2 regions of the Sporosarcina sp. FSL K6-3508 genome follow, and region 1 is predicted to be linked to the other one. Evidence: predicted binding sites of a transcription regulator. Region 1 holds the regulator's gene; the other holds the start of a gene.

The links. Region 1 encodes LexA, which represses DNA repair genes until DNA is damaged. Its sites were predicted from a motif close to CGAACATATGTTCG; they were not measured.
Region 2: MKX97_RS09080 (YolD-like family protein) is a predicted target of LexA. The motif match lies at 1,906-1,919, and genes of this name have one in related genera.

The regions. Positions count from the first base shown of each region.
Region 1 is NZ_CP152016.1:1,313,078-1,323,632, reverse strand. It holds gene sirA (sporulation inhibitor of replication protein SirA) at 1-101, opposite strand, end outside; gene tkt (transketolase) at 271-2,277, opposite strand; gene MKX97_RS06135 (DUF896 domain-containing protein) at 2,384-2,620, opposite strand; gene MKX97_RS06130 (recombinase family protein) at 2,687-3,340, opposite strand; gene MKX97_RS06125 (LysM peptidoglycan-binding domain-containing protein) at 3,333-3,650, opposite strand; gene lexA (transcriptional repressor LexA) at 3,848-4,468, shown strand; gene MKX97_RS06115 (aminotransferase class I/II-fold pyridoxal phosphate-dependent enzyme) at 4,516-5,775, opposite strand; gene hfq (RNA chaperone Hfq) at 5,871-6,095, opposite strand; gene miaA (tRNA (adenosine(37)-N6)-dimethylallyltransferase MiaA) at 6,136-7,068, opposite strand; gene MKX97_RS06100 (lysophospholipase) at 7,061-7,981, opposite strand; gene MKX97_RS06095 (glycerol-3-phosphate dehydrogenase/oxidase) at 7,963-9,618, opposite strand; gene mutL (DNA mismatch repair endonuclease MutL) at 9,641-10,555, opposite strand, start outside.
Region 2 is NZ_CP152016.1:1,850,944-1,861,498, forward strand. It holds gene MKX97_RS09065 (proline dehydrogenase family protein) at 1-297, opposite strand, end outside; gene MKX97_RS09070 (DUF3298 and DUF4163 domain-containing protein) at 386-1,003, opposite strand; gene MKX97_RS09075 (nucleotide excision repair endonuclease) at 1,124-1,501, shown strand; gene MKX97_RS09080 (YolD-like family protein) at 1,536-1,886, opposite strand; gene MKX97_RS09085 (hypothetical protein) at 2,068-2,352, opposite strand; gene MKX97_RS09090 (LCP family protein) at 2,653-3,666, opposite strand; partial or broken gene MKX97_RS09095 (sigma-70 family RNA polymerase sigma factor) at 3,656-4,183, opposite strand; gene MKX97_RS09100 (methyl-accepting chemotaxis protein) at 4,369-6,087, opposite strand; gene MKX97_RS09105 (MarR family transcriptional regulator) at 6,477-6,902, shown strand; gene MKX97_RS09110 (SDR family oxidoreductase) at 6,972-7,727, opposite strand; gene MKX97_RS09115 (DUF948 domain-containing protein) at 8,046-8,459, shown strand; gene MKX97_RS09120 (DUF948 domain-containing protein) at 8,465-8,905, shown strand; gene MKX97_RS09125 (GNAT family N-acetyltransferase) at 9,011-9,517, opposite strand; gene MKX97_RS09130 (ATP-binding protein) at 9,673-10,170, opposite strand; gene MKX97_RS09135 (hypothetical protein) at 10,288-10,555, opposite strand, start outside.

The DNA of each region.
Region 1 (10,555 bases):
GTCGAAGGACCCATGGCTAACAAATCAAACAATAAGCGTTCACGTCCCATTATGAAGGATTGATATTCTGCCTTAATCTTAAAAATTTCATATTTCCTCATAGCGAACACCTCCTAGAACCTATGATAGAGCTTGTCCCTTCAAAATCATGTCACATTGCGGAAAACTTCCTCACTATTATTGTCGGAAAGTTACGAATTGAATTTGGCGATATAAAACAAAAAACACATCTCTCAGTCAGATAACTAAGAGATGTGTGGAGTGCTTTACTTATTGATCTAGCAATTCTTTCATTCGCTTCACAACATTGTCAACAGTAAAGCCATATTTTTCAATAACTAGATCACCAGGTGCACTTGCGCCGAATGTATCGATTGCCAAAACGGAGCCTTCGTCGCCTGTATACTTATGCCATCCAAGGGAAGCTCCCATTTCGATAGCCAATCTTTTCTTCACTTGCTTTGGAAGCACGGAATCTTTATAAGCCTGATCTTGTTTCTCAAACAGATCCCAAGACGGCATGGAGACTACGCTGACGTCAATGTTTTGTTCTTTCAGCGCTTGCTGTGCTTCTGCCGCGAGGCTGACTTCGGAACCGCTCGCAATCAAAATACCGTCCGCTTGTTCTTTAGAAGCTGGCGATACGATGTATGCACCTTTTTGTACAGAGTCCATAGCCAGTTCTTTAGATTTTGGCAACACTTTCAGGTTTTGTCTAGATAGTACTAGAACCGTTGGTGTGTCTTTTGAAGAGACGGCTGCATACCAAGCTGCGGACGTTTCATTACCATCAGCAGGACGAATGATTGATAACCCTGGCATAGCGCGTAATGAAGCCAACTGCTCGACTGGTTCATGTGTAGGACCGTCTTCTCCTACCGCCACACTATCATGTGTGAAAACGTACGTTACGGGCAAGCCCATTAACGCAGACAGTCGAATTGCCGGTCTTACATAGTCACTAAATACGAAGAACGTACCACCAAAAACAGAAACTCCGCCGTGTAAAGCCATACCGTTCAATGCAGTTCCCATTGCAAATTCCCGAACACCAAACCAAATATTGCGACCTTCATAGTTCTCAGAAGAGAAGTCTCCTGCATTTTTGATAGATGTTTTATTTGATCCTGCAAGGTCCGCACTTCCGCCAAATAAAGATGGTAAAGTTGAAGCCAGCGCATTAATGGATTCTCCTGAAGCTGAACGAGTAGCTACGGAAGCTCCTGCCTCATAGATAGGCAAGCTTTCTTTCAAGTCAGCGGGAAGTTCATTGGCAATTGCTTTTTTCAACTGTGTTGCCAATTCCTTATGTTCGTTCTCATATTGATCAATCAATTCATTCCATTGTTGTTCTTGTTTAACACCCAGTTCTTCGGACGCTTCTTTGAAACGGTCATATACTTCTTCCGGAACATGGAAGTCTTGATCAAATGTCCATTTATAGTACTCTTTTGTTAATGCTAATTCATCTTCGCCAAGCGGCGCACCGTGCGCATCTGCTTTACCAGATTTATTCGGTGAACCATAGCCGATGACCGTTTTCACTTCGATAATTGTAGGACCGCCCGTTTTTCCTTTAGCTTCTTTAATGGCTTCAGATAGTGAATCGATGTCATTGCCATCATCCACACGCAAGTAATTCCAACCGTAGGATTCAAAGCGTTTCTTAATATTTTCAGAGAAGGACATACCTAAATCGCCGTCAAGAGAAATATCATTGCTATCATAAAGTACAATCAGCTTGTCTAATTGTAAGTGACCAGCTAATGAGATCGCTTCGGCAGCAACGCCTTCCATTAAATCACCATCTCCGCAAAGCGCATATGTGTAATGGTCAACAATATCAAAACCAGGTTTATTGTAAGTTGCGGCTAGATGTTTTTCCGCCATAGCCATTCCCACAGCCATTCCGATACCTTGACCTAATGGACCAGTAGTCGCTTCCACACCTACTGTATGGCCGTATTCTGGATGTCCAGGTGTTTTAGAATCCCATTGTCTGAAATTCTTAATGTCATTAATCGTTAAGCCATAGCCACTTAAATGCAGTAAACTATACAACAGCATAGAGCCGTGACCAGCAGATAGCACAAAGCGATCTCGGTTAAACCATTGCGGATTTGTTGGATTATGGTGTAAAAACTTTGTCCATAAGGTATAAGCCATTGGAGCCGCACCCATCGGTAATCCCGGGTGACCTGAATTTGCTTTTTCAATCGCATCGATTGATAATGTTCGGATTGTTGTTATTGCCAGTTGATCGATTTTTCCGGTCATTCTGTACATCCTTTCCGTCCTGTCTCATCTGATTATTTTTATAAGTATTCCTTCTATAGTGTAGTCAATTACTTAATGAATTACAATATTAATCAGCAGTTGAGACTTAATTTAACGGCTTTTGGTTCTCTCTTGCTTCCTTAACCTTTTCAGGAGTTACATCATTTCCTTCTGCGTCGATCACTTTTACAGATTCAATTGTTTCACGCATGCTTGAACGGAAAGTTTCCAAGTATTCTTTACGCAATTGAGTTTGTTCTTTTGCCTCTTCAATAGATAACCCTGTAGTCTTGGATTTATTTGCCAACTCATTAATACGCTTAATCTTTTTTTCAGATAACATCTTTACACCCTCCAAAATTTCTTCATTTACTAAAATGTAAACAACCTGAAGGAAAAGTGCAAACGATTAGTGTTCCTGCTCTTGAAACTCTTTATATCTTCTATGGACAGTTGCTTTGCTAACCGAATGGCCAAGTCCGTTCAATACTCTCGAAATCTCATCGAATGTCATTCCTTTGTTGCGCAACGCGACAATTTCTTCAATAGGCAATTCGAGTCGTTCTCTTCCTGGGCCCCGGTCGATATTATGCAAGTTACGGGAAGGGTCGTAACCTCTTTGAACCGCTCTTTTCATTCCTCTTCGTATTTTGGCATTATGGAGTTTCCGTTGGTATTCTTCTACAATCGCTAAAATCTCCAGCAGCATCGTATCCATTTCATTTAACTCCAGTGCTCCATTTGTATGGTTTGAAATAACAGCTGTGTTCGATTTAGCAATGACATGCAGGATGGCCACCCTCGCATTGCCTCTTCCTAATCTTGTCTCATCTTGAATAAAGACAGCATCGATTGGTTCTGCTTGTATACGATCCAATAAATTCAACAGACCTTCACGGTCCATATCATAACCGCTCTGGCGATCAGTGAATATACCTACACATCCATAAAACATTTCTGCCGCCAATATTTCCAGCTCTTCCTGCTGTCTGACAATGGATTGTTCTTGACTCTCCTTTTCGGTACTGACCCGACAATAAATTACACACTTTTTTTTATTCATCCGCTTCCTCCCCCATCTCAGCCACACGATGTTCAGCTTGTGGGTTCATTTTAACAGGAAGGCGTAATAATTCACCCGAATTAATTTGATCAGTCTGCAATTCATTTAATGATTTAACTTGTTCAATCCAATGGTGCGCAGGTGTTCCATCTGAATAGTTGGTTGCAAGCCCCCATAATGTGTCCCCGTCATTGATGACAATTTCTAGATAATTATCTTCTTCAGACAGTTTGTCCAATTGATAAGCTGCAACACTAAGAAAAACGATTAATAGTACGATAAAGTAATAATTTTCTTTAAGAAATTTCATGATAAATCCCCCTAGTAGTCTACTTTTTAGAATGCACGTTCGGAATGCTTGTTCTCTATTATAAGAGAACGTACGATTGGCTGTCAAGCAGAATTCGAACCTTTGTTTGATTACTAATCGAACACATGTTATACTATATTCAAAATACTTGAGCTGTATCTCTATTTATTAGTAAACAATTTGAAGAGGTGAATAGATTGAAGAAAATATCTAAAAGACAAGAAGAAATATTAGCTTTTATTAAAGATGAAGTACGGCTAAAAGGATATCCGCCATCCGTGCGTGAAATCGGGGAAGCAGTAGGACTGGCATCTAGCTCCACTGTACATGGTCACTTATCTCGATTGGAAAACAAGGGGTTTATTCGCCGGGACCCTACTAAGCCGCGTGCAATAGAAGTCTTAGACCCGGAAGGACTAGACGAATTAAAGAGCGGCGTCATGCATGTTCCTTTGATCGGTAAAGTTACAGCAGGGACTCCGATTACAACTGTAGAAAATATTGAAGAATATTTTCCATTACCAGATACGTTCGGTTCTTCAGATGATGAGATCTTCATGTTGGAAATCGTCGGTGACAGTATGATCGAGGCAGGTATTTTGAATGGCGACCGTGTCATCGTCAGACAAACACATACAGCTTCCAATGGAGAAATCGTGGTGGCGATGACAGAGGAAGATGAAGCTACTGTAAAACGTTTTTTTAAAGAGAAAGATTACTTCCGCTTACAGCCTGAAAATTCTTCCATGGATCCTATTATCGTGAATCATGTGTCCATACTTGGTAAAGTCGTCGGTGTTTACCGAATGATCCATTAAAAAAAGTGTATCAAGAACCCCTATAGGTTCTTGATACACTTTTTTCTTTAGATTAATTTTCGCTCTAATAATTGCTCCATGGAAGTGAGTACAGCTGTTTTTACATGCTCATACGTTAAACCGCCTTGAATGTAAGCGGTGTAAGGAGGTCGAATCGGACCGTCAGCTGTCAGCTCAATACTGGAGCCTTGTATAAATGTGCCTGCAGCCATGATGACATCATCCGAATAGCCGGGCATATAAGATGGTTCAGGAGCATAGTGCGCATTGATCGGTGAGTTATCCTGGATCATCTGACAAAACTTGATCATTTGTTCTGCTGATGAGAAGTTGACAGATTGAATGAGATCAGTTCTCCGTTCACTATAATGCGGTGTAGTATCCATTCCAAACTGCTCGAAAAATGCAGCTGTAAACAAAGCTCCTTTAACGGCCTGGCTGACTACGTGCGGCGCTAAAAAGAAACCTTGATACATTTCCAACAGCGTATCCAATGAAGCCCCTGCTTCTGCCCCTAGTCCCGGTGATGTCATGCGATATGCACATTTTTCAACGAGTTCTTTCCTGCCTGCAATATAGCCGCCCGTTCTAGCTAGTCCGCCGCCTGGATTTTTTATTAGTGAACCCGCCATCAGATCCGCCCCTACTTCAGTCGGTTCCTGTTTCTCGACGAATTCACCGTAGCAGTTGTCTACAAATATCACGACGTCTTCTTTTATTTTGCGGATTTCCTTGATGATTTCTTCTATTTCATGTATACGGAAGGATGGATTGCTCGAATAGCCTTTTGAGCGCTGAATCGCAACCACTTTGGTTTTTGATGAAATTGCTTGTTTAGCCTTGACATAGTCAACAGCACCGCCTTCCAGCAAGTCAATATGCTGATAGGAAATTTGATAATCTTCCAGTGATCCAGTATCTTTTCCGTTTCCTGACACGATGGAATCCAACGTGTCATAAGGCTTACCCGTAATATAAATTAACTCATCGCCCGGACGCAGAATCCCGAATAAACTGATCGTGATCGCATGGGTCCCAGAGATGATTTGATTCCTGACCAGACAGTCTTCAGCGCCGAAGACATCTGAGTATACCTGTTCCAGTACGTCACGGCCGCTATCGTCATACCCATAGCCCGTTGATCCAGATAAATGAAAATCACTGACACGGTTTTGCTTGAAAGCCTGAAGAACCTTTCGTTGATTGTAGAACGCAATGTCTTCTACTTCCTTTACATACGGTGCAATCAACTGCTCTGCTTCTTGAGATTTCATGAGTAATTCATCATTAATTGGTGCTATTTGCATTTGTAGTACCTCTTTTCAATTTGTTCATCATCTAGTTTAACAGAAGGACTGCAGTTGACCTACTAAAGACCACAAAAAAACAGGCAAGCGCCTGTTTATTGTTCATCTTTTAAAATTACGGGTTTCGCAGGAGCAAATGTTGAAATTGCATGTTTGTAAATGAGCTGCTGCTTGCCTTCCGATTCAAGTAAGACCGTATAATTATCATAGGATTTAATAAGGCCTTTCAGTTGAAAACCGTTTAACAAAAAAATTGTAACGAATGTATTGTTCTTGCGTAATGCATTCAAAAACGTATCTTGCATATTTCCTTGTGCCATTCAATTGCCTCCCTGTCTCTGTTATCTAGTTATTCCATACTCACTTCTGAAAATCCTCTATTATTTTAGAGGTTCTTCTGAAAATTTCATCATTCGATTGATTCGCTTCGACCCATTGGATAGGTAATTTATTGCGGAAGTATGTCAATTGCCTTTTAGCATAGTTCCGAGTGTTTTTTTTGACGGCTTCAATCGCCTGTTCCTTCGTTAGCTGTCCATTAAAATGCGCGATCAACTCTTTATAACCGATCGCCTGAACCGCTTGTGTATCCCTGATTCCGCGCTCCCATAAAGCATGGACTTCCGCATACAATCCCGCCTCCACCATCAAGTCAACGCGTCGGTCAATCCGTTCGTATAACTGTTCTCGAGGTAAATCCAACCCGATCAGCAACTCACGGTACATTGGCTGATTTCCCTGTTGCTGTTCGTGCTCTTGCTTTGTTCGGCCAGTGACCTCCACTATTTCAAGCGCACGAATTAATCGTCGATGATTATTCGGATGGATACTTTCTGCACTTTTCGGATCCAACATTCGCAGCCTGGCATATAAATCATCTGACCCGGACGATTCCAATTCCTCTTCCAACCTTTGACGAATTACTGGATCGGCTGCCTGCTCCGTGAAACGATAATCAAATAAGACTGCTTGTATATACATTCCGCTGCCACCTACGATAATTGGCAATTTTCCTCGTGACTGGATATCCGCAATCCACTCTCTAACGGCTTCTTGGTATTCCGCTACGGAAAAACTTTCTGTCGGTTCTTTCACATCAAAAAAATGATGTGGTACTCCTCTCATTTCAGAAGGGTGGATCTTTGCGGTTCCGATATTTAATTCTTTATAGACTTGCATCGCATCGCCATTGATGATTTCTCCATTAAGAGCAAGCGCAAGAGCTGTACTCAATGCAGTTTTACCGGATGCGGTCGGGCCTACCACTGCAATTACGTCAATTGATTCATTCATAGTGTTTCATCCATCCAATTATATTCTGGAATACTTCAAGGCGATTCGTTTCCTGAAGCATTTCGTGGCGTCCGCCTTCATATAGCTGAACAGTCACGTATTGCAGCCCCGCCTCGTTGAACTGCTTTGCCACTTTCCAAACACCTTTCGCTCGATCACCTACTGGATCGTCTGTACCGGATACCAATAAAATCGGCAGCTCCTTCGGGATATTTCGTACGGATTCTTGATCTTCAATTGTATTCAAACCTTCCAATAAAACGCGAAACAATTGTGAAGTGGGAACAAAACCACAAGCCTCATCCTGTTCATATCCTCTGACTGTTTCACGATCCCTTGATAACCAAGCAAATGATGAACCGTCTTCAGCGAATGGTTTCGAAAAGTTGCCGAAAACCAATTGATTCAAGAATTCATCCGGTTGTTTATTCGGCAAATGATCTTCTCTCCACTCAGCCAGCAGTTTTCCGGCGTAACTGATGATTTTCGAATTACTTCCAGTTCCGGATAAGATCACTTTATCCACTACATTTCCATACAACTGAATAAAACGTCTGGCTACAAATGACCCCATACTATGTCCAAAAAGAACTACTGGAAGGTCGGGATATTCGTGCTGATAAAACTGGATGACTTCAAACACATCATCAATTAAATGATCAAAAGAGACTTGATCGCCAAGATCACCGTATGGCAGCTTATTTTCTCCAGCTGTTTTGCCGTGGCCTCTTTGATCATGTATCACCACAACATAGCCCTGTTCTACTAAATAATTAATGAACTCTCCATATCGTCCGCTGTGCTCTGCAATTCCATGTATAAGATGTACACGTGCTTTTCCGGATTCAGCAGACTTATGGAAGCTACTATACAGTTTTGTCCCGTCTCTCGCCTCTATCCAATACTCTTCCAATTAGCGCCACTTCCTTTCGCTTCCGCAATTGCATTCATCAGATCATTTACATATACCGTTTTCTCATTATCCGTGTAATGCAGCAAATTTGCCATATAGTCGGTTACTTGCTCCGCAAAAGTCTCCACGACATCGATTTGGAAATACAAATCGCCTTTTCGGCGAATAAAGAAGTCACTTGGTGATGTGACCATTTCATAATGAATGCCATATAGAATTTCTGCCCGCAAACTAATTGGCAAGCTATTCGTTTCCGCAGAAATAGAGTGGGCAAACTGAAATACTTTATCACTATTTCTCCCATAAAATGAAGCAATCCGAGCACCTTGCTGTACAGTTAAACCGTAGTGTGGTGCACTCACCGATTGCTCATCGATATAGTGTTGCAGTGATTGATCGTCCACAAAATCACTTCCTGAGACGGCAATTTTTTTCGTTTGACACGGTAGAATATTAGGATGCTTCAGTTTTTCAGAAACCCTATCGACGACGACTTCTGCCATTTGACGGTATCCCGTCAGCTTCCCTCCAGCAATTGTCAGTAACCCCGGAACCATTTCCCATATTTCATCGCGTCTTGAAATTTCTGAAGCATCCTTTCCTTCTTGCGCAATTAATGGACGTAATCCTGCCCAAGTTGACTCGACAGCCCTACGCGTTAATTGCACGCTAGGAAAGACTTCATTAACTGCTCCAATGATGTATTGAATATCTTCTTCTGTAGCTGTTGGATGCTGTTTGTTCGCTGAATAAAATGTATCCGTCGTACCGACATACGTTTTATTTCCCCTTGGAATCGCGAAAAGCATTCGACCATCCGAATGATCAAAATAGATCGCTTGCTGTAAAGGAAATACAGATTGGTCTACTACAATATGGACACCTTTTGAGATATGAAGCTGTTTTTTCGGTTTGCTGCTGATTTTTTGCTGCAGATCGTCCACCCACGGACCGGTTGCATTGATGACCATAGACGCGGCAACCGAAAATTTTTCACCCGATATTTGATCTTTCAGCACCGCACCGACAACATCATCTTTTTCAAAATTAAACTGCTCGCATTTTGTATAATTAACACAAAGCGCTCCATATTCCGCAGCCTTTTTCAAAACTTCGATTGTCAGACGCGCATCGTCTGTCTGGTATTCCACATAGTGCCCGCCACCTTGTAACCGCTCTTTCTTAAGTAGCGGTTCCAGCTCCAGCGTCTCTTCATTATTCAACATTTCACGGCGTTCCGCATGTTTTACACCAGCCAAAAGATCATATGCCAACAGCCCGGCTGAGGTAGAGTATTTGCCAAATGTACCATCTTTATAAATCGGCAACAGCATCGGTCTCGGCTTCGTGATGTTCCGTGAATTCCGATAGACGATTTCACGTTCCCTCCCAGTTTCCGCGACTATTTTGACATCCAACTGTTTTAAGTAACGCAAACCGCCATGAATTAATTTCGTCGAACGGCTGGATGTTCCCGCCGCGAAATCTTGCATATCAATGAGAGCAACTGAAAATCCCCTAGTCGCTGCATCAAGCGCAATCCCCGCACCTGTTATTCCGCCACCTACTATTAACAGATCAAATGAAAATCTTTTTAAATCCTCAATACTGTCTGCTCTTTCAATAGTTGAAAACATCTGATTGCTCCTCTCTGATTTGCTACATCACTCGTTTAAACATTTTTTCCAATTCATACGTCGTAAAATGAATCAATACAGGACGGCCGTGCGGACATGTATATGGATTGTGACACTTTCCTAAGTCATCGAGTAACCGTTCCATATCGGCTTGAGTTAAATAATAATTCGCTTTAATGGAACGTTTACAACTCATTAGGATGGCACTCTCTTCTCTTAGTTTTTCTACATCTACCTTACGGCTATGCAGCACTTGCTCGATCATTTCCTCAATAATCGCAGTTGCTTGGCCGTCAGGGAACCACGCCGGATATTCTTTGACTGTGTACGTAGCGGGTCCAAATGCTTCTAAAAAAACCCCTACTCGTTCAAGTGCTTCTTTACATTCTTCAATTTTCACCTGCTCATCCGCAGAATAATGGAAAACAAGCGGCAATAAAAGCTGTTGTCGTTCATCCGCACTCACTTGACCTAATTTCTTTTTGAAATACTCATACTTAATACGTTCTTGCGCAGCATGCTGGTCAATCATATAAAAGCCATCCTCGTTTTGAGCAACAATATATGTACCATGTACTTGTCCGATCGGTACGATGGAAGGAAACAAACTGGTTTCCGTCTCTGTTTCATTGTGAATTGGCTCTTCTGTTGGCGGCTCTTCATGTTGTTCGAAAATAGCCTCTGGAAATTCAGGTTCGGTTATTTCTGAAAAAGGATTTTGAACAGGTTTTGCAGGGACGACAGGCTCTTGAACTTGTTGTTGACGAGCGGTAGCTTCTTGGCGACGGAACGAAGGCGACCAAATCGTTTGTTGCTCAGAATCTGTTTTCGTTAGTTTCTCTTTTTTAATTGCATCCGGAATAATCGAAGCTTTTTGGATCGCCTCTCTGATTGCCTCTTTTATTAAAGTAAACAATTCACTCTCCTTACTGATTCG
Region 2 (10,555 bases), 540 kb from region 1:
GAGCTGAGATGGTTTCAAGGAGATATGTGCATCTGCTTGCTGATCGTGGATCGCCTTCACTACTGCTAAGATCTGTTCTTTCGCCCTGATAGCCTCGCTTTTGTTGTAAACAAATTCACCTAAATTATCAATGGTACACGCAATCCCTGCTTGATTCAGTTCTTTTACGCTGTCCATCATTTCTGTAATATTTGTTCCAGCCACTACCTGCTGTGCTCCAAGCTGTAAGCCATAGTTCCGAGCGGCGCGGTTCAACAATTGATTTTCCGATAAACCGATAAAGAGATCTCTTAGCATACGTTCCACCTCATTTGTATAGTCTGTATATTCAAATTATAGCATTAATACTTCATATATTCCTACATATCTTCCACATGAAACTTTGTTAAACTCCGATAAATGGCAGCATTCTATCTGCAGGACTTCCTGGCTTGATGAGGTCTTCCAGGTCGAGTAGCGGAATCGGGAAATACGGGAAACCGGCTACGTAAGGTGAGATTTCATAGAGCTGGAAATAGACGACGAGGGAAGTATCTGCGATGTAGAAATCTTGGTCGGGTCGGATCTGTTTAAACGGCTCCAATACAGGCGTTTTCCATTTTTCAATATGTCGGCGGACATATTCAGAAATCCGCTGCACATATGGGCTGCCTGGCTTAAAGAGATCGGGCAAGCTATAGCTTCTGCCTGTACGTGTGTCGAACGTCAGTGACTTACAGACTGTCATCCCATGCGCCCCGCCAGTGAAGGAATAGACAATAAGATTTAAACTGAGGATCCCTCGTTGGTTGTTTTTTATTTCAAAATCAGCTACTAATTCGACCAAACTGGGTTCGTAATAATTTTGTTCCACAAGCAGTTTATTCATCTCCGTGAAAATCACTTGATTGAGCTGCTGCTGAATTTTCGGGTCCTCCAGCTGAATGATGACAGGATAATAAATATTCACTTTGGGTTTCGTATGCGACACATGATACGCTTGTATAACAGCAGGCAATTTCATGGATTCATCCTCTCCAAGGCATTTGTCTACCATATGCAAGGAACACACGGAAAGTTTCTCGCTTTTTCCCCTGCCATATGGTAGGATGGACACTTAATCATATGAGGATGTGAAGTAAAATTGATTACGATTCAATTACCAGAACCAGCTGTGACAATCGTTCGCAGAAAGCAGGAACTGACGCCGGATACGACGCCAATCAAGCCGATCTTCGGTTTTATTGATTTCCATGAAATTCCCCGGGATAAAGGCGGTCTGTTGTTGTTTTACAACCAAAGTGACGAGCTATTATTCGTAGGGAAAGCAAGAAAGTTGCGCCCGCGTCTAAAAAAGCATTTTGAAGACCAAGTATCTCCATTGCGCAATCACCGTGAAGAAGTAGCGAAAATAGCTGCTATTCTTGTGGATGATCCAATGGAGCGCGAGATTTATGAAACGTATGTGATCAATACGGAACGCGCAAAGTACAATACAGAAAAAGCATTTTACAGAGACTAAACTGTCTGCACTCGCAGACAGTTTTTATTTTCGTTTATGCGCCATCTGTACCTTTTGCCAGTTGTACGTCGATAATGTCGGCAACAGGGATTCTTTCCGTACCGAAAGGATCGCCAAGCAGAATTGCGGAATTAGCAGAATCAAGCGCTTCGATCTCTCCCTGATGATAACGCACTTCACCGTCATGCCATGTCTTGATCAACAGTTCACACTTGCTTCGCCAGCCATGTTCCAGCGTCAGCTGCATCGATTGCAGCTCCCAGTCCGTCAGCTCTGATCGTTCAGTGTACTGATCTTCCTGCTGCCAGTCGCGTAGACGTTCTAAATGTTCAGGAAGCATCAGAGAAGTCCATTTGATATTTCCTCGGTCACGATTTCGCTCCATATAATGCTCCTTCCAAAACCGTATATATGTTCGTGATTATACAGAACATATATTCTGAATGCAATGTAAAAAAAGACCATCACAATTGATGATCTCTTTTTGTTCAATTTCATGATTCGGTGACGCAATGTCCTTATCAACAATTGCGCCCTTTAATTGCACAAAAAAGTTAACGCAAGAGTTATTTTCTATTTTTTAACTCTAAAAGTGTGGGAGTTATATTTAATAAAATCGCTATACTCGTTAAAATCCAAAACGCTTTTTCCATCGTAGGCACTACGTCTGATAAAGCAGCCCAATCTTCCGCCTTTACCCAATTGGAGACCATACTATAATCTGCAACAAGGGTTAGAGCAGTAAAAGATAACCCCATCGCCATTGCCAATTTATAATCTTTGCCTGTTCCATACATATATAAATTTATAAAAGTTGCAGTTATTGCTAGGAGTCCGAATATTAGCCACAAAATTACACATCCTCCATTCATACTGAAAGTTCTTATTAATTAAGACGAAACGAGATAGTGAGCAGTTTCATAATTTCAGCATAATGACCCGATCCTGGTATATTGCTATGCCACAAACTCGTCTTGATACTTGAGGACCCAGTTTCATTTAATTTTTCATTAAATAGATAACGCTATCATTTCTTTCAACTTGATTGGATCAGTTCTTTTACTTATATAGTCAGACAAGCAATAGAACCATCGACGTGTTCCCCAAATCGAACTCAAATCAAAGATGTTTCCCTTATTTTAAAACTCTTATCAGTTAAATGTAGTTAACTCTTCTGAAACTGAATTTAAAAATTTCTTCTCAAATTTAATATAGTATGACTCATTCATCATGGAACCTATCATTCCATCGGTTAAAGATACTAATTGTATCGAGGGAAGTTCCAATGGATTCTCCAATAATTGTTCAATTGGAAAATCACCTTCTATTTCAGTTGCAAATTGTTCTAATTGCGTTTGTGGTAACACGTTTATTGTTTGATTTATAACCGCATTAATGAGGTTTAATTGGTCTTTTTCACCCAATTCATTTCCCACTGTAGCATCCATCAGTAATGCCAAAACCTCTTCTCCATTCAAACGATGCGTTCCCTTTTTGAATTCAAATGCTACTTTGGATATTGCTCGGACTCGAATATCTTCTTGCAAGTCGTAATCTATACCATTCACTGAATCAATCATCTTTGAAAAAGCTTCTACATCCATCACAGCATAATAATCAATTGGTAAATCAAATAAATTAGAAATGGTTGTTCGTACATCTTCAATCCCTCCCGAACCATTTACATAAGCGTGCGACAATTTATCATATGGAGTAGTTTTTTCATTATCCAATATCGGAGCATAGGTATCACGAGGAATCGATAGAATCTTCATCATATTTTTATCTTTACTATAAGTAAATAAAAGGTTAATTGGTATTCTATTATTCTCATCTTTCACCGTTAATAAAGTAGTTGAAACTTCATTTTCTTGTACCACTGATTTGCTTGCATTTGCATTACCGTCAATATTTCCGTTGCTTTGGTTGGCAATATCTTTAGGTAGGATTGATGGAATAAACAAAATTATACACAAGCCCGCTACTACTAAAGATGCTGCATGTGGGGCGAACTTTTTTGAAGAAAAAATAATGGATTTCTTTTTTGTATTATGCTTCTCCAGTTTATGAATTTTTTCAAATACCTCATTACGGTCTTCTTTCGTAAATCGTAGTTCTGGGTCATCCGCATTATAAAATTTTTCTCTTAATCGTTTATCTCCCATTCAGCTCTGCCTCCCTTATCATTAACTCTAATCTTTGTTTTGCTCTTCTTAATCGGGTTTTCACTGTATTGACCGGTATATCCAACACTTCGGCAATTTCCTCCGTGTTTAGTGAATCATAGTAATATAGATAAACTACTTCCCGATACACTTTTGGAAGAGAAAAGACAGTATCCTTTATTTTTTTATTCCTGTATTTCTCGATAACTGTTTTTTCTGTTGATGGCAATATGGATTTTGCTGTTTCATTTATAAAGCTTTTTACTTGTACCATTTTGTAATTCCAGCTTTTTAAATGATCTTTACATTCGTTGATTGTTATGCGATATAGTCAGGTTTTGATTTGTGAGTCATAACGGAATGAATCAAGGTTTTTATAGCATTTGATAAACGAATTTTGAACCATGTCCTTAGCAGTCTCTGTGTCTTTCACGTAAGAGAATGCAAGCCACATCAACTCATTACCGTATTTAATCATCACTCTCTCTAGTTCGAAATCTTTTTCTTCTTTGTTCAATCGACTATCCTCCCCTTCAAACCACTTCAAATTCAGCAATTAGACGATTATCAAATCATATTAGGTTCAATTTTTATAAAATTAATTTAAGCACAAGTATAGCTTAAATAAAAAAGCCTGTATCCTGATTACAAGGTAATCAAAGATACAGGCTTTTCAGTTATTATTCTTTCTCAATAGATCGTCTAATTTTGTTCTGGCAATCGGAAGGAACCGACAAACACTTCGAGATCCTGTGCCATTTGATTCGTCTGCGTTGAGCGATCAGCAATTTCCTCGATACTTGCGGTCGTCTGCTCTGCAGCTGCAGCAATATTATTCGTCATATCTTCAATATCTCGAACCGAGTGCGTCAGATTCTCGATTAATTGCACGACTTCACCCGACTTTTCTGATTCTGAAGTCATCAGGCGTGAAATGTTTTTAATTTCTTCAACAGTTTCTGCCACAGCGGAAGAAATATTGCTCAATGACTGAGAGGTGAGTCGTACAGTTTCTGTACCTTTGGTAATATGCTTCGTATTTTCTGATGTGGAAGTGATGACTTGCTGAATTCGTTCTGAAATATCCTGAACCAATTTCTCCACTTCCAGCACTTCTTGATTGGACTGCTCCGCCAATTTTCGTACTTCTTCGGCAACTACCGCAAATCCTTTACCATGTTCGCCGGCACGAGCGGCTTCAATGGATGCGTTCAGGGCGAGCAAGTTCGTTTGTGCCGCAATTCCGGCAATCGACCCTGTAATATCTTGAATTTTCGTTGTGGATTCCACCAAGTTTTGAATGGTATCTCCAACTTCTTGTGACCCGGTTCGAATCAATTCCATGTCTCTGCTGATTTCGTTAGCCCGCTGTGCGCCTTCCAACGCAATGTTCATCGTTTCATTGGAATTGACGAGCATAGCATCTGCATCTTCTTTCGTACTGCGTAAGTCGTTGGCCAAATTCGTTAAGATTTCCGTTGCACTTTCGGCGGTAGTTGTTCCATCTGTCACCGCTGTTGCCACTTCTTCAATGCTATTCGCAACCATAGAGACAGCTTCTCGCATTTCATTCAACGAACTGGATGTTTCGTTCGAGTTCTCTGACAACTGATGCGACGTAGTATTCATCGTCGCGATCATTTCTTGCAAATTCACTGTCATGCGATTCAACGTGCGTGCCAAGTCCCCTACTTCATCGTTCGAGTGGACGGTTGTGGTTTCCACTGCCAAATCTCCATCCGCAATTTTCTTCGCTTGGACAATCAAGCTGGAAATCGGCTTCGTTTTTCGACGAATGAGGAAGCCTGTTACAATGGAAGCTAGCAGCATCGGAATAATGCTGATCAAAATGCCGTCGCGCACAACATCCCACGTACGATTTTTCACGATATCGGCATCAAAATCAATGACACTGACCGCAATAATTTCCTTGCTTGGATCATGGTCTTTATGGATAGGCGCATAACCGGATAATCTCTTCATGCCGCCAAACTCATAAGGTTCGGAATAGGAAGGATGTGCGTGTGCCAGCAAATCGTCCACTGCTTTCTTATCCATGTGGAACGCATCTCCAGGCTTAAACCCTTTACTTTTCAGATTGTCATCCAATGCAATCAAATTACCATCCAAATCCAAAATATATTGCGTTTCAAATATATCTTTGTGATCAGTTGTCCAATTCAATGTTTTTCCAATTTCATCCTGCGTCTGAAGATCACCAGCCATCGCCTTTTCCATTTCATCCGGACGAATCAGACCGGTTGTAATATTGGCACAGCCATATGCTTCAATTCCAGCTGCGTCATATAATTTATCATATGCTGTTTTGTACGTGGCAATCGATGTGATCGCTAGCATTACTACTAAGATCCCGGCAATAATCGTTCCTAGTTGAAATGTTAGTGAATCTCTAAATTTCATCAATCTTTTTGCCCACCTTTCTCTTTCTAATCATCTAGTTCATTCGTTGTCTTAATAATACGCTATCAATCTGTAATTAAAAAGTAGAAAATGTAAATCTCTTTATTTTCGATAGCATAGTAAAGTAGTTCATGGCGAATTTGTCATAGAAATGTTGTAAATACTCAAATTGCTGTATAATGAATAGTATATGAACATAAGGTTTATCTTTATTCAGCAGAAAACCCCCGCCTTTATGGCTGGTGAGAGGAATACGGTTTTCTTTCCTGTTCAACGGATTTCCAGAACAAAGATAAAGCTTCCGGCAGATGTCACAAATTTTAAATCCAAAATTTGGGCGCAATACCGCCGGGACATAATTGATCATAAAAGAAAGGCAGGTGTCCCATTTGAAAGATGAACAAACCTTCTTCAATTTGCTCCATACGATGGATCAAGTAACGAATAAAATGCTCATTCGCTTCCAGCGTGAGTCTGAGTTGTCACTTGGCATTTCTCACATCCTAGTGCTGTTAGAACTACATAACAACGGGGAACTGCGTCCATCCGATCTGGCAGAGACTCTCGGCTATACGCCAGCCTCTCTTACTCATTTATCGACCAAACTCATCAAAAATGAATATATTACGCTACGAAATGATAAAGAAGATCGACGTACGAAGTATTGGAATATCACACCTCTTGGCTTGGAGGTCTTGAATGAAGCTAAACGATACGGTCAACAAGTACGAACCGAATTTTTTAGCCATCTATCTGCCGCCGAGCAGAGCCAATTGTTAAAGATTTATACGAAGTTGAATGAGACATTCATCTGATTTTTAATGCGTCAAAAAAGGCTGTCACTGAAAGAATTTTCTTTCGGCAACAGCCTTTTGCATGCGTTATTATCGAAGTTTGATGGAACCGCCGTCCACCATCAATGTCTGACCTGTTATATAATCCGAGTCTTCGCTAGCAAGAAAAACAGCAGTCCGGCCAATGTCTTTTTCAGGATCTCCAAGTCGGCCTAAAGGGTTCTTGCTGAGCATGGCTTTATAGAAATCAGGATGTTCTTCTGCCCACTGTTCAATCCCCGGAGTTTTCGCAATCGGGGAAATCAAGTTGCATGTAATACCATATTGTCCCCATTCGTTTGCAGCTACCCGAGTAACCGCACGGATCGCTTCTTTTGCGGCTGCATAGGAAACTTGATTGACGTCCCCGTTAATTCCTGCGCCTGATGCAAAATTCACGACTTTTCCCTTTGTCTCTTTTAAATGTGGAAGCGCTGCCTGCATCAAATAAAAAGTAGGGTAGAATCCCGTGCCGAATGAAAGGTCTAGGTCTTCTTTAGTTGTTTCCTCGAATGGCTTCATACGTGAAGCGTGCGCATTGTTGACCAAGATATCCAATTTCCCAAAGGTCTGGACTACTTTTTCCACAATAGATGGTAAGGTCAAATGATCGGATAGATCCGCCTGAATGAATATGGACTGAGGAGAAATTTCTTTCAGTTTTTCTATCGCTACCTCACCTGCTTGTTGATTGAAGTCGACAATGGCAACGATTGCACCTTCTTTTACATAGGCTGTTGCAATTCCAAAGCCGATGCCGCCTGCTCCCCCGGTAATGATGGCAACTTTGTTTTCTAGTTTCATAATCAACAACTCCTTCATGCAGTTAGTTTAACATTAAACAATAAGCGCAGTAAATGATTTCAACTCACAAAAAGGGCAGAAAAGTATTCCCTTTTGGCGCAACGAAATTTTTTTCGAAAATGAGATAGATACAAAGTGGATAAATCCTGTTTTTATGATATGTTAAGCATATCAAATAGAAGCCACAAGCAAGCTGGGGTTTAGATTCTCTTCATTTGTGGAAAGACAAGGGTATGGAACGTCAACCCGCAATTGCATTTCGGCAGACGTTTTGTATAAAATAGTTCATGTTTTTATTATGTGGAGGTGACGAGATTGAAGGTGCTCTTGTATATTAGTGCCATAGTCGCCGTAGCGGCCTTAGTAGTCATTGCAATTGCTATTATCAAAACGGCCAAAACGGTCAAAGAAGCAATGAAAGACGTAACGGACACGATGAAACGCGTAGAATTAAAAGTGGGTGGCATTACAGATAAGACGGATCAGCTGATGAATCAGACGAATCGAATTGCGGAAGATGCGAATGCCAAATTACAATCTGTTGATGGATTGGCGGCTTCGGCAAAGGAACTTCGTGATTCTACAGAGTATGTACAGCATTCCTTAACGAAAATAGCCGATCAAGTAGCTGCGCCCCCAGGAAAATACGCAAAACTGATGCAACAAACAACTGTTTTATCTGAAGCAGCAGCGCGTATGTATTACAGCGCGAAGCAACAGAAAGGAAAGAGGTGAATTTGATGGATTGGGTACTAGGCATAGGCGTCTTACTAATTGGCATTGCACTTATTATAGTAGCCGTCATTCTGATCAAACCGCTTGGGAAGTTAACCGAGGTGTTGGAAAGCGTTAAAAAGACGACAGATACCCTGCCGTCAACGGTAGCGGATTTAACGGGACAGACACAGCAAATACTTCACACAAGCAATGAAACGATCAGCAATGTAAACAAGCAAATTACAGAAGTAACGCCTGTTTTCGAAATCGTCGGCGATGTTGGTGAAGCGTCACGTGAGGTAACAACAGCTGCGCTCGATCGTTCCGTACGATTGAAAGAGCGTGTCGGAAATGCAAGTGACTTTGTGAAAGAGAAAGAATACAAAGGATTATACGGGTTAGTGACAATCGTGTTTTATTTGTTGCAACAGCGTAAAGAACTGAAGAAACTTCAAAAACTATAAGACATGATTGCCCTCCTGTAGTATGTTGCAGGAGGGCATTTTGCATGCAAACTACATTTAACAGGGTGGATGCCCCATTTGTGGAACAACTTCATCTTGCGGAACTCAAGAAAGACCTTTATTTGTATTCATTTCAATATAAAAAGGAATAATATCGACATAATGACCGTTTTTCTGTCTAAATCCTCCTGGAATTAAACCTAGCGGGGTAAATCCTAGTTTTTTGTATAGGTGAATCGCCCCTTCGTTCGTAGCCAGCACCGCATTAAATTGCATGATTCGAAAACCCAGTGATTTTGCTCTTTCCAGTGAATCAACCACTAGCCTTTCGCCAATACGTTTACCTCTTTGTCCAGCTTTGACACCATAGGAAGCGTTGGCAATATGTCCGCAACGCCCTACATTATTCGGGTGTACAATATAAAGACCCACTATCTCACCGTTGTCGACGGCCACACCTGTATAGGATTGTTCTGCAAAAAAAGAACGTGCTTCCTCAATTGTCAATGGCTCCTCTTCTGGGAAAGCCATACCTTCTTCCACAATATCATTCCATATTGTGATCATGTGTGATAAGTCCGCGTCTTCATATTTCCTAATAATTACTGCCACTCCAATTCCCCCTTTATAACAAATACTATTATTTCGCAAGCCATGATGCGTTAATGAAAAAAATGCCCTATGGCAGGCTCAATCAGAAATCATTTACCATTTAAGAAGAGCTCCCTTTTGTTGAAAGCTACCCCAATGTTGTGTTGAACTCCTTATTATTCTTTTCCACTAAACTCTAAAATATTTAAACCCTCGAATGCCTCTGGTGCTTCAAAAAAGTTAGTAACATGAGTAAACACCGCTTCCGTGTCAAAATCCGCTCTTTCAGGTTGTTCGTTACGCCTTTGTGCAATTTGACGTAAGCATTGCTCGTTATTAAGATTAAGGAAAATTAATTGATGGCTTGCATTGACATCTAATACCATATCCAAAAACCATTTTCGTTGCTTTTGAGTGTTAGCTGGAAAATCCATCACTACATCTGTACCGACGCTTAATATATTTTGGACATGCTTTTTCACCAACGGCTTGATCTGCGCCGAAAATTTTAGATAATCCTCAAATGATCCGATTTGATTGGGATAAAGAGATGAAAGCCATTCATCCTCAGATAACAGTACCGCATGTTTATCTATTGCCATTTGTTTTGATTTAGTTGATTTTCCTGCGCCCATTTTTCCACAGAAAAAGTATAGCGTCCCTGATGGTTTCATATTTTTAAACCTCCAAGTTTATTTTAGTGGTGTTGCCCCACCTTGTAAAACATGTCATTCAACAATTGGGACCGATTATAGTATATGTTTTTAAACCGTCACGCCCATAATTGAAGACTACGGCTTACCTATTACTGGATATACATAGGTTATATCCTCTAACTCTTTAATAACCTCTTCTAAATAGGATTGATTTGATACAAATTCAAAGGTTAGTACCGCACCGCTTCCTGCTGGATAACATGTCTCTCCAGACCAATCTATATGACCCCGCTTATCCATTTCACCTTCAAGATGTATATAGTTTTCTAAACTTGTCAATTTCGCTTTCCCAGATAAATTCCTATGCATTAACTTTACGTCATTCAAAAAATCTCTAATTTCA